2 regions of the Marinomonas posidonica IVIA-Po-181 genome follow, and region 2 is predicted to be linked to the other one. Evidence: riboswitches for the same ligand, from Rfam matches in the RefSeq annotation. Region 2 holds a riboswitch; the other holds the start of a gene.
The links. Region 2 has a riboswitch for thiamine pyrophosphate ahead of thiC (phosphomethylpyrimidine synthase ThiC). Riboswitches for the same ligand answer to the same signal wherever they lie in the genome.
Positions count from the first base shown of each region.

Region 1: linked by a shared signal. The riboswitch ahead of thiB (thiamine ABC transporter substrate binding subunit) and the one ahead of thiC (phosphomethylpyrimidine synthase ThiC) in region 2 are both predicted to bind thiamine pyrophosphate.

Region 1 covers NC_015559.1:865,855-871,580, reverse strand. The annotation lists gene MAR181_RS04020 (DMT family transporter) at 1-12, opposite strand, end outside; gene MAR181_RS04015 (thiamine ABC transporter ATP-binding protein) at 72-779, opposite strand; gene thiP (thiamine/thiamine pyrophosphate ABC transporter permease) at 766-2,358, opposite strand; gene thiB (thiamine ABC transporter substrate binding subunit) at 2,370-3,383, opposite strand; TPP riboswitch at 3,441-3,556, opposite strand; gene MAR181_RS04000 (3-deoxy-D-manno-octulosonic acid transferase) at 3,579-4,805, opposite strand; gene msbA (lipid A export permease/ATP-binding protein MsbA) at 4,807-5,726, opposite strand, start outside.
Region 2 covers NC_015559.1:2,128,697-2,134,422, forward strand. The annotation lists gene thiC (phosphomethylpyrimidine synthase ThiC) at 1-1,744, opposite strand, end outside; TPP riboswitch at 1,930-2,034, opposite strand; gene rsmI (16S rRNA (cytidine(1402)-2'-O)-methyltransferase) at 2,118-2,981, opposite strand; gene MAR181_RS09980 (penicillin-binding protein activator) at 2,980-4,869, shown strand; gene MAR181_RS09985 (YraN family protein) at 4,817-5,203, shown strand; gene MAR181_RS09990 (SIS domain-containing protein) at 5,209-5,726, shown strand, end outside.

The sequences.
Region 1 (5,726 bases), 1.3 Mb from region 2:
TCTATCGTCCATTAAGACTAAGCGCCCACTTCAATTCACTAGATCGTTAAGCAATATGTAACTTAATCCATCTAGCTTGTCGAGCTTTTCGACTCCCCCAAATACTGCGTAAACGCGTTGGGAGTCTGTTTACTGGCTAAAACGTCCGCCGCTTCATGAGCAACCACTCGACCTTGCTCTATCAGAATAACACCCCCACCAACCAACGATGCCTCACTGGGCAAATGAGAAACCATCAAGGTGGTTAACGAAAAGCTTTCCGTCACCTGCTTCACTAAAAACAGCATTTCCTCTCTGAGCACTGGATCAAGAGCACTGAACGGCTCATCTAACAATAGGATAGGCTTTTTTCTCACCAGCACTCTGGCAATGGCGATACGCTGCGCCTGTCCACCCGACAGTGCCTGAGGATAAACATCCGCTTTGGAAGCTAACTGTATTTGCTCTAATGCCCAAGTCACTCTTTCGCATTGCTCTGAACTCAAACGAAGATGCGGTGACAGTCCAATCGCCACATTCTGCCAAACCGTCAATTGCGGAAATAAATTATCACTTTGAAACAAGGTCGAAATGGGACGCTTGTAAGCGGGCAAAGCCAACAAAGATTGAGCCTGATAATCCAATACACCATGACCTTGCAAAAAGCCGCCAAGTAAATGCAGTAAGGTACTTTTACCTTCACCACTCGCTCCCAGTAAAGTCGTGATACCTTGATCGATCTGAACTTGATAATGCGCGTGAAAACGCTCCCAGTCGTACTTTAAATCAACCTTGAGCATGCCACCTTCCCCCAACAATACGAGAAAACAACACATACAATCCCAAGCACAACAAAATCAACACCACGGCAACACAGGCTCCCTCTTCTAGGCGATAAGCACCGATCAATTGAAATAAATACAGCGGCAACGAGACCATGCCTTGACTACCAAATAACGCGATCACACCCATATCTCCCAAAGATAGTAGCAAAGCAAACGCAAATGCCTGTGCAACAGAACTTCGCACCAAAGGCCATTCTATTTTACAGCGAGACCAAGCCTGAAGCCCTAAACTGGAATACAGATGCCGAAAGCGACGCTCTTGCTGATAAAAACAGGGCATCATACAACGTAATACAAATGGCAAAGCCATCACCGCATTAACCCAAACCACAATCCAATAACTGGATGAAAAACTCAGCCCCAAATCTCTCAACCATAAGAATAAGCCTGTCGCGATGACCAAACCAGGAACCATTAAAATTAGATTACCTAACTGTTCTAACTTTGTTGACCAGATATCGAGTTTTCCCCTTCCCATACAATAACGCGCCAGCACACAAAAACTCAGCCCCAGCAGTAAGCTTATAAAGGCGGCAGGAAAAGCAATCTTGAGTGACACTAAAACCGCCTGCCAAAGCCTCAAGGAGCTAAGTGTTTGAAGGAATTGCGTGGAAAACATCGGATCCAAAATGGCAATAAAAGGCGGCAACACAAATACCAATACACACAGAAATGCGATCACATCTAAGGCTTTGGCACCATAGGAATCTCGAATAGAAAAACGGGATTGCGCTAACAAACTTGAGTCCTGATGATTCACAGGCGCCAGCTTGTACACAAAAAGGGCAATCACTGTACAAATCAGCACCTGTAATAGTGCTAAAAAGCTGGCTTTATTCAAATCAAAGTCAAACCTTAATGCTTGATATATGGCTACCTCAAGGGTGCTCGACTTAGGACCACCTCCTAAGCTGAGCACCACAGCAAAACTGGAAAAACAAAGCATAAAAATCAATACAAATGCGCCAGGTAAAGCTTTGCGTAAGTAACTCCATTCTATAAAACGAAAAGCAGACCATCGATCAAAACCTAACTGGTAAGCTTGACGCCACTGACCAGTTGGAATTAAAGCATAGACCTGTAATAGCAACCTAACCGCCAATGGCATATTAAAAAATACGTGCGCCAACAAAATACCGGTCAAACCATATAATGGAAGCTCAATACCAGAAATCTGTGCCAACCAACCCGTTCGACCATACACCACAACGATCCCTAGAATGGCAACAATGCTAGGCACCACCATAGACACGGAAAATAACTGCAACAAAAAAGATCGCCCCCAAAAAGAACGATGAAATAAGCAGGACGCCACTGGCACAGCAATAACAAGACTAAGCAAACTGCTTAATAAAGCTTGCCATAAAGAAAAGCGAATCAAACGCCACAGATAAGGCTGAGACAAAAAGGACGACCACTCAGCCACATCGCTGTAGCGTAATAAAGCCATCAAGCTAAAAACACCAATACAAACAAACAAGCCCACCCCCAACATCGCGGGAAGCAGGCTTGATATTCCAATCAATCGATTCAAACTAATTCAGCTTATTCAGTGGTCGCATTCAACCATTCATTCACCCAGGCCTTACGCTCCTCGGCCACTTGGTCCGCCGGTAACATCAAGCTAGTCACTGGCTTCATCGCCGCTGCAAAAGCCTCTGGTAAAGGCTGATCAAGATCAACCACAGGTAACATCCAATTGCCTGTAGCAATCGTCGACTGAAAGTCGTGTGTCAAAATGAATGACATAAAACGCTCTGCTAAGACTTTATTCGGTGCCGATTTCATCATCGCCGCCACTTCAACTTGAGGATAACGACCTTCTGTCGTTTCAACCGCTTGGTATTTGGTCTCACCTTCCGCCTCTATGTGATAAGCAGGTGAGGTGGTATAACTCAACACCAAATCGGCCTCACCTTTCAAAAATAAACCATACGCATCAGACCAGCCCTTAGTCACCGTTACCGTATGAGAGGCTAAAGTAGACCATGCAGACGCTGCTTTCTCACCATACACTGACTTCATCCAAAGCAATAACCCCAAACCTGGCGTACTAGTTCTAGGGTCTTGATAGATGACTTTTAATTCTTGGTTTTCAACAATGTCCGCCAAACTTTTGGGAGGGTTCTCTAGTGTTTCCGCATTGTAAATAAACGCGAAATGCCCATGATCAAAAGGAACAAAGTCTTTATCAGACCACCCCCCCTCCAGATTTACCACTGAGGTATCAACCCCATGCTCAGCCAACAAGCCTGTTTTTTTAGCGGCCTCCATCAAGTTCAAATCCAGACCTAATAACACATCAGCAGATGAAGATTTCCCCTCTAATTGCACACGAGACAGAATACCAACGGAAGAATCCAAAGCGACAAAGTTAACCTCACAGTCACACAGCTTCTCGAAGTTTTCTTTAATCTTCGGACCAGGCCCCCAGTCGGATGCAAAGGAATCATAGGTATAAACATTAAGTGTTTGAGCCGCTGACGAAAGAGCAGAAAAAGACAGCGTAAAGGTGGCCAAAGCAATACTAGAATAAGTACGAAAAGAAAGTGTTTTCAAGGTGTCGCTCCTAATAATAAGTGAGCGGCGTATAGGTGAAACGGCAAGGTATGATTGACAGACTTGCTATCTCAATTCCTACGCCAGCATAATCTGGATCAGGTTCAATGGGTTAGCGAGCCTTCGCTTCTCAGCTTTGGTTTTTTATCAACCAAGCACCCCATGAGATAATGAGCAATTATTGTAAAGAGTCCCCTAATGAAAGTCTATTTCATTCAAAACCCTAGTCACGGCACCTTGGCTTTTTTCTGCAAAACGCTGCGCCGATTGGCCTATCCGTAAACGTTGTGAGGCTTGTGACGCTAACGCCAACACAAACTCTGTTAATTGCGTTTCGTCTTGGCACTGCAATGCTCCTTTTTCTAGTAGGAGCTGATCCGTAATGTCTTTGAAATTAAACACATGAGGGCCCACAATGATCGCTTTAGCTAATAACGCAGGTTCAACTGGATTATGTCCACCTCGCTTCACCAAACTGCCACCCACGAAAGCCAAATCCGCAGTTTGATAATACTGCATCAGCTCTCCCATTGAATCGCCAATGATCACATCGTATTCAGACCACTTATTGAAAGCCACTTGGCTTCGCAACCCTACACGAGAAAATGAAGCTTGCGCCAAAGCAAACACAGACTCGAAACGCTCTGGGTGTCGCGGCACAAGGATCAACAATGCTTTCGGCTGCTTCTCTAACAAAGCTTGATGTGTTTGCAACATAAGCTCATCTTCACCTTGATGTGTACTGGCTGCAACCCAGACAAAGTCTTTATCAAAGTCATCGCGCCACTGATGCTGCATTACTTCCTCTGGTACGTTCAAATCAAATTTAATACTACCGGTGACATAAACTTTTTTCGCTCCTAGCCCCTTAAAGCGCTGAGCATCTGCTTGCGCATGGGCTAGAAACTGATCAGGCAAAGTAAAAAGGTGACGAGAAATAGCTGAGAACTTTTGATAACGCTGATACGAACGTTCACTCATTCGGGCATTCACAATGCTAATACGCAGCCCCTGTGATTTAGCTTGTTCAAGCAAGTTTGGCCATAGCTCGGTTTCAATGATTAACAATCGAGGACAGGTTAAATGACGCAATGCTAGTCTCACCGCCAAACGCCAATCCATCGGCAAATAACGATGCAAAGCAAATGGAAACACCTGTGCTACTTGCGCCGCACCAGTTGGTGTCATGGTGGTTACTAATAAGGTTTGATTCGGGTATTTTTTTCGCCACTGTGTCACAAGGGGTCGAGCGGCCAACACCTCTCCGACGGAAGCACAATGAATCCACAAGTCCGCTTCCACCTTTCCCCAACGACCAAAGGCTTCTTTGGCTCGATAGGCTGGATAATTTTTTTTAAAACGTCGAACCTTCAAGCAGATGATAGGAGTCAGTAAAGCCAGAAGGAAACGATACAACCACATATTAGTCAGCCGTCTCACTGAATTGCTGGTTATGTAACTGAGCATAAGCGCCATTCATCGCCAATAGTTCAGTATGAGAACCTTGCTCAATGATTTCACCATGATCAACCACCGCAATAATATCAGCATTTTCAATGGTCGAGAGTCTGTGAGCGATGGCAATCGTGGTACGGTTTTCCATCAATCCATCCAAGGCCATTTGAATGGCTCGCTCAGACTCTGTATCCAGTGCCGAAGTTGCTTCGTCCAGGATAAGAATAGGCGCATTTTTCAAAATGGCTCGTGCGATGGCGATTCGCTGGCGTTGACCACCGGAAAGCAAGACACCATTCTCACCAACCATAGTCTCCAAACCTTGATCCAGCTCTTGAATGAAGCCCCATGCATTGGCCGCTTTTGCCGCCTCAATCACTTGCTCATCACTGGCATCACGCAAATGTCCGTAAGCAATGTTTTCACGTATGGTGCCATTAAATAAAACAACCTGCTGGTTCACCAAAGCAATGCTGGTTCTTAGAGAATCTAATTGATAATCTGAAATGGAAACGCCATCAATGTTTAACTCACCTTCATCCAAGTTATAAAAACGTGGAATCAAATTGGCCATAGTCGACTTACCACTCCCAGAGCGGCCGACCAATGCTAGGGTTTTCCCTGCGGGCAAGGATAACGTAATCTTCTTAAGAGCCTGCTTATCTGCATTTGGGTAAGAGAAAGACATGTCTTTCCATTCAATATCACCCTTTAAGGATTGTGCGAGAATTTTGCCATCATCAGGTTCAACCGACATATCCAAAAATTCAAAAATGCTTTGCGAAGCTGCAATGCCTTTTTGTAAAACACTGTTCACATCGGTTAATTGACGAATCGGCTTACCCAACATGCCAGCAGCGGTCAAGAACGCGATGAAGTCCCCTGGCG
Region 2 (5,726 bases):
TACCAGACGCTTGAGGCAAGGTTTCATCGTGATAGGTACGGGCTGTTTCTGGGTCAAGGGACAAATTGAATTGATCTTCCCAGCGAAATTCAAAACGAGCCTTAGAAAGAGCATTATCTCGAATTTGCGCACCTGGATGCCCCTTGGCAAGATCCGCTGCATGAGCGGCAATTTTATAGGTGATCAAGCCTTGCTTTACATCTTCCTTATTCGGCAAACCTAAATGCTCTTTCGGCGTCACATAACACAACATAGCACAGCCATACCAACCGATCTGAGCCGCACCAATACCAGACGTAATATGGTCATAACCCGGTGCGATGTCTTGTGTTAACGGCCCTAAAGTATAAAAAGGCGCTTCATGACAATGCTCTAATTGCTCAGTCATATTCTGCTCAATTAATTGCATCGGAACATGCCCTGGCCCTTCAATCATGACTTGTACATCGTACTCCCAAGCCACCTTTGTTAATTCGCCTAGGGTTCTCAATTCTGACATTTGTGCTTCATCATTCGCGTCCATAATAGAGCCCGGGCGTAACCCGTCCCCCAATGACAGCGCCACATCGTATGCCGCACAGATGTCACAAATATCACGGAAGCGTTCATACAAAAAACTTTCCGTATGATGAGCCAAACACCATTTGGCCATAATAGAACCGCCGCGAGACACAATGCCGGTCAAACGCTTCGCGGTAAGCGGGACATAACGCAACAAAACGCCAGCGTGGATCGTGAAGTAGTCCACACCTTGCTCCGCCTGTTCAATCAAGGTGTCACGAAATACCTCCCAGTTTAGATTTTCAGCAACGCCATCGACTTTTTCCAACGCTTGATAAATCGGCACAGTACCAATAGGGACAGGTGAATTTCGTAGAATCCATTCACGGGTTTCGTGTATGTTTTTCCCCGTGGACAAATCCATTACAGTATCCGCCCCCCAACGAGTCGACCAAACCAGTTTTTCCACTTCTTCTTCAATGGAAGACGTGACCGCCGAATTACCAATATTGGCATTCACCTTGACCAGGAAATTGCGGCCTATGATCATCGGTTCAGATTCTGGGTGGTTAATATTATTTGGAATAATGGCACGACCTTTTGCCACTTCATCTCGCACAAATTCCGGTGTAATCCTATCTTGCAGGTTGGCCCCAAAACTATGACCAGGATGCTGTTTTAAAAGCAACTCACTCTTGATGGCCTGCAAGTTTTGATTTTCACGAATCGCAATGTATTCCATCTCAGGGGTTATTATTCCCTTTTTGGCATAGTGCATTTGAGTGACACATTGAGCAGACTTAGCACGGCGTATTTTGGGTAAATACTGGAACCGCAATTCATCTAACTTACCATCGTCTAATCGAGATTGAGTAAAGCTTGAACTGACTACTGAGAGCGTTTCTGTATCATTACGCTCTTCAATCCAATTGGCTCGCTGTGGATTGATCCCTTGATGAACATCAATTTTTTCCTGTGGATCACCGTAAGGTCCGGAACAATCGTATACAAAGATGGCTTCGTTTGGTTCAAAGGTTAACTTGGCAGAATCCGAACCAATCGGCGTGTCCGTGAGATTGATTTTACGCATTGGCACACGTACACCATCCTGCTTACCCTTTAGATAAATACGTTCCGAAGCTGGAAAAGGCGTGGCTTGAAGTGACTCGATAAAAGCTTTTGCTGCCAAACGAGACGCTTCGCGTGACAGCTTGTTTGGTTTTTTGTTGTTGTGACTAGACATGAGCATTTCCCTTTTTAATAACGTGAGAATTGCTTGTCTGGGGTGCTGTTTATCCTAATAAACTGATTTAGACATCAGACTAGGCAAACATGGAATCCTGAAATGATAGAATTGAAATAGACGAGTGACTGGCTGCATCGAAAACAATTCAACAAAACAGGAGTTCATTCGATGCAGATAAGAAAAAGTATGACTTTCTTGTTTCCTACGCGGGTATCAACCCGATCAGGTTCTGCGGATCCCGCATTCAATTATGCGATCTCAGCCAAATGGCACTCCGACAAGTAATCATGAGTATACTTATTCAAACGTCCCTGTAAACCCAGTATTTTTAGTCTAGTGAGTTAGATTCACTTGCGCAAAGCAACAAAACTCAGTCTTGCTGCATTTCTAACGCCAATTTATACAGTTGATTCTTTTTCCCACCAGTGAACTTAGCCGCAATCGCTGCTGCTTGCTTCAAAGGCAAGGATTCTTCTAGCAGCAAAGTCAAAACACGGCGCGCCTCCTGCAGTGATTCATCTTCTTCTGGCAGAGATAAATTCAACATTACCACAAACTCCCCTTTCATCTGGTTAGCATCTTCATCAAACTGCTGGAGAACCTGACTAGGAGAACCAGATAAGAAGGTTTCAAATGTTTTGGTAATTTCTCGAGCCAACACTAAATTGGCTTGATCACCATACACAACCTGAAGATCGCCAATGGAATCATAAATACGGTGAGTTGATTCGTAGAATACGACTGTACCTGCTTGCTTGGCCCAAGAAGTAAATACATCACGACGTGCTTTACTTTTAGCTGGCACAAAACCTGCGAAGAAAAACTGGTCCGTTGCTAAGCCAGAAGCACACAAAGCCGCAACCACAGCACATGAGCCAGGAACCGGTACAACCTTGTGACCCAATGCCCTTAAGCTTGAAACCAAATGATAACCTGGATCAGAAATTAAGGGAGTACCCGCATCGGATACCAGCGCGAGGTTTTTACCTTCCGACAACAAACTGGCGACGTACTCAGCTTTGTCTTTTTCATTGTGGTCGTGTACGGAAAAGAGCTTGGCCTCAATGCCAAAATGATTCAACAATCGACGAGTGTGTCGAGTATCTTCAGCCGCGATATAGTCTACATTGCGTAAAGTCTGTTCCGCTCTTTTGGTGAAGTCGTCTAGATTGCCTATTGGTGTCGCAACTATATACAGCGACCCTCTCACTTCATCCGAAGTATGTGATACCATGTTGCCTCTTTCATTTGTCATTTTTAAGATTATGAGCCTAAATAATTACCGCATCATATCATTAACCCTTTGCTCTTTTCTGCTGGCTGCCTGTAATTCCGCGAATTTAAATTTGCCTCAGCAGAACACGACATTAGTACAGCAAAATACAGCTACCCAAGAGCGCACATTACCACCTAGCATTTACCAGCCGAAAAAGACCTCAAGCTCAGATCAAGCTATTCGCGATGCCCTACAACAGGCACAGAAAAACTATGACGATGGCAATTTCATCCAAGCCATTTCAATCCTAGAAAAGAATGTTTTAGGAAAAGACTCATCTGTCCAGTTTGATGCTTTCTTACTAGCAGCAAACATCAATGCTCAGTTAGATAATGCCTTAGACGCATTTGATCTACTCAATAATGCCGAACAGCTTGCTATAGCTCGTCATCCAGACAAGCAAAATGCACTTCAAGAAACACGCGCTAGCATTTTCGAGCATTTTAGCAACTGGCCGGAAGCGGTTAAACTTAGAATGGCATTAAGCTATAGCCTGCCACTGAATGAAGGTGCATCCAATCAAGCAAAACTTTGGCTCGCGGTTCAAAACCTGACACAAAACGAAATTGACAGCCTATATCAAGAACAGCAACCTATTTTGAATGGCTGGTTAACCATCAGTAATATTTTGCGGGATCAGTCTCTATCGATTGAACAACAATTAGCCAACTATCAAACATGGCAACAAGAAAACACCAATCACCCTGCCGCAATCTCCCCACCACAAGACTTTCAAATCATGGCGTCTGTTGAAGAAATGGCACCTGAAAAAGTCGTGTTAATGCTACCAATGACTGGGAAATTAAAGCGCGCATCTCAAGCCATTGTCGACGGCTTTTTTGCCACCTATTACAATCAAAGAGAAAAACGTCCGCAGGTTAATATCGTTGATGTGGACCAGTTTAATGACATCAACAGTGCTTTACAGGCCGCCAATGAAATGATGCCTGATATTATCATTGGGCCACTTCAAAAGAATAATGTTGCTAAGATCAGCCGTCTTGTCTTACCGCACCCTGTGATTGCTCTAAATCAATTAGACTTTAATGAAGCCGCTCAGAATTTGTTCCATTTTTCTCTTAACGCCGAAGATGAAATTCATGAACTGATTAGTTTTGCCAAACAAGAAGGCGCCACTAAAGCCGCTGTATTAAGTACTCAAGATACTTGGGCCCTGAAACAAAATGATGAATTTACCCAAGCGGCCCAACAAGAGCACGTGACCATTACGTCTACTCAGTCCTATGCGAATACGCCACAGGGACGTCAAAATGCGGTTCAAAAGTTACTGCTCATTAATGAAAGTACATCACGACGAAAATCCATCGAAAAATGGACCGGCAGTAAGGTTGAAAGCATCGCCCGACCAAGACAAGATTTAGATTACGTATTTTATGTAGGCAAACTAAACGACGCCAAACAGATTCGCCCCTTGCTGGATTTCTATTTTGCTGACTCTGTTCCTATGCTAGCTACAAGCAGCTTAAATGACAGTGCTCCTGACAAAAATGGTAAAGCAGAAGATATTGAGCGCATCTTATTTACTGAGCTACCTGCTTTATCTTCCGACAACAAAACCGCTAGCGCCTTACCCGCTAACCCAGGGTCAAATATTTTACGTCGACTACAAGCAATGGGAGCAGACTCTTATTTATTGGCAAACAAATACCAGCTGTTTGCCTTGTTAAAAAGTACTAAAATTTCTGCCAATACAGGCATTATCACCATGGATGATAAAGGCGTTTTTCATAAGCGACCTGAGATAATGACCTACCGAAGAGGGAATTTGGTTTATGCGCGCAGTAAGCAGTTTTTTCAAAGTAAAGAAAATAACAGCGAAGAATAATGGACAAAAAGCAGAGCAAGAAGCCGAAGCTTTTTTGTGCCGTAAAGGATTAACCTTTGTAGAGCGTAATTTCTATTGCCGAACAGGCGAAATAGACCTGATTTTTCTCGATCAACAAACCTATGTATTTGTCGAGGTTAGGTTTCGAGCAGACCCTAAGCATGGGACGGCCGCAGAAAGTTTAAGCTCATCGAAATTAAAAAAAATTCGCAATAGCGCGGCATTATGGCTACAAAAAAACAACAAATCTGACGTCTCCAGTCGTTTCGATGCCGTACTATTTGATATAAAAATTGACCATAAACATTTAACTTGGCTTAAAGCAGTATTTTAATCACTATGGATTTTCAAGAAGCAATATACACTCAATTTGCACAAAGTTTTGAAGCGCAACAGCAAGCACTAGAAAGCCTTCCTCCTTACATTGAACATGCTGGGAAAGTCATTTTCAGCAGCATTGCTTCAGGCGGTAAAATTATTTGCATCGGCAACAGCACTGGTTCACATTTGGCTCAGTACTTTAGCACCTTGATGCTGGATAAAATGGACAGGGAGCGCCCGGGATTGCCCGCAATTAATTTAAGCGGCGAAGGCTCATCAATCCTGGCAATTACGCATAACGACAGCTATCACGACGTTTTCTCAAAACAAATTACCGCCCTTGGCAATCCAAACGATATTTTATTTGTCATTGCCAACCGAGGTAACACCTCACCTATTATCCAAGCCATTCAAGCAGCACACGAACGAAAAATGAGTGTAGTGGCCTTGACCAGCCCAGAAGCGAAAAACATTTCTTCTTTGACGTCACAAGATGACACTGAAATAAAGGTCAATTTATTAGGTACGGCAAGAGT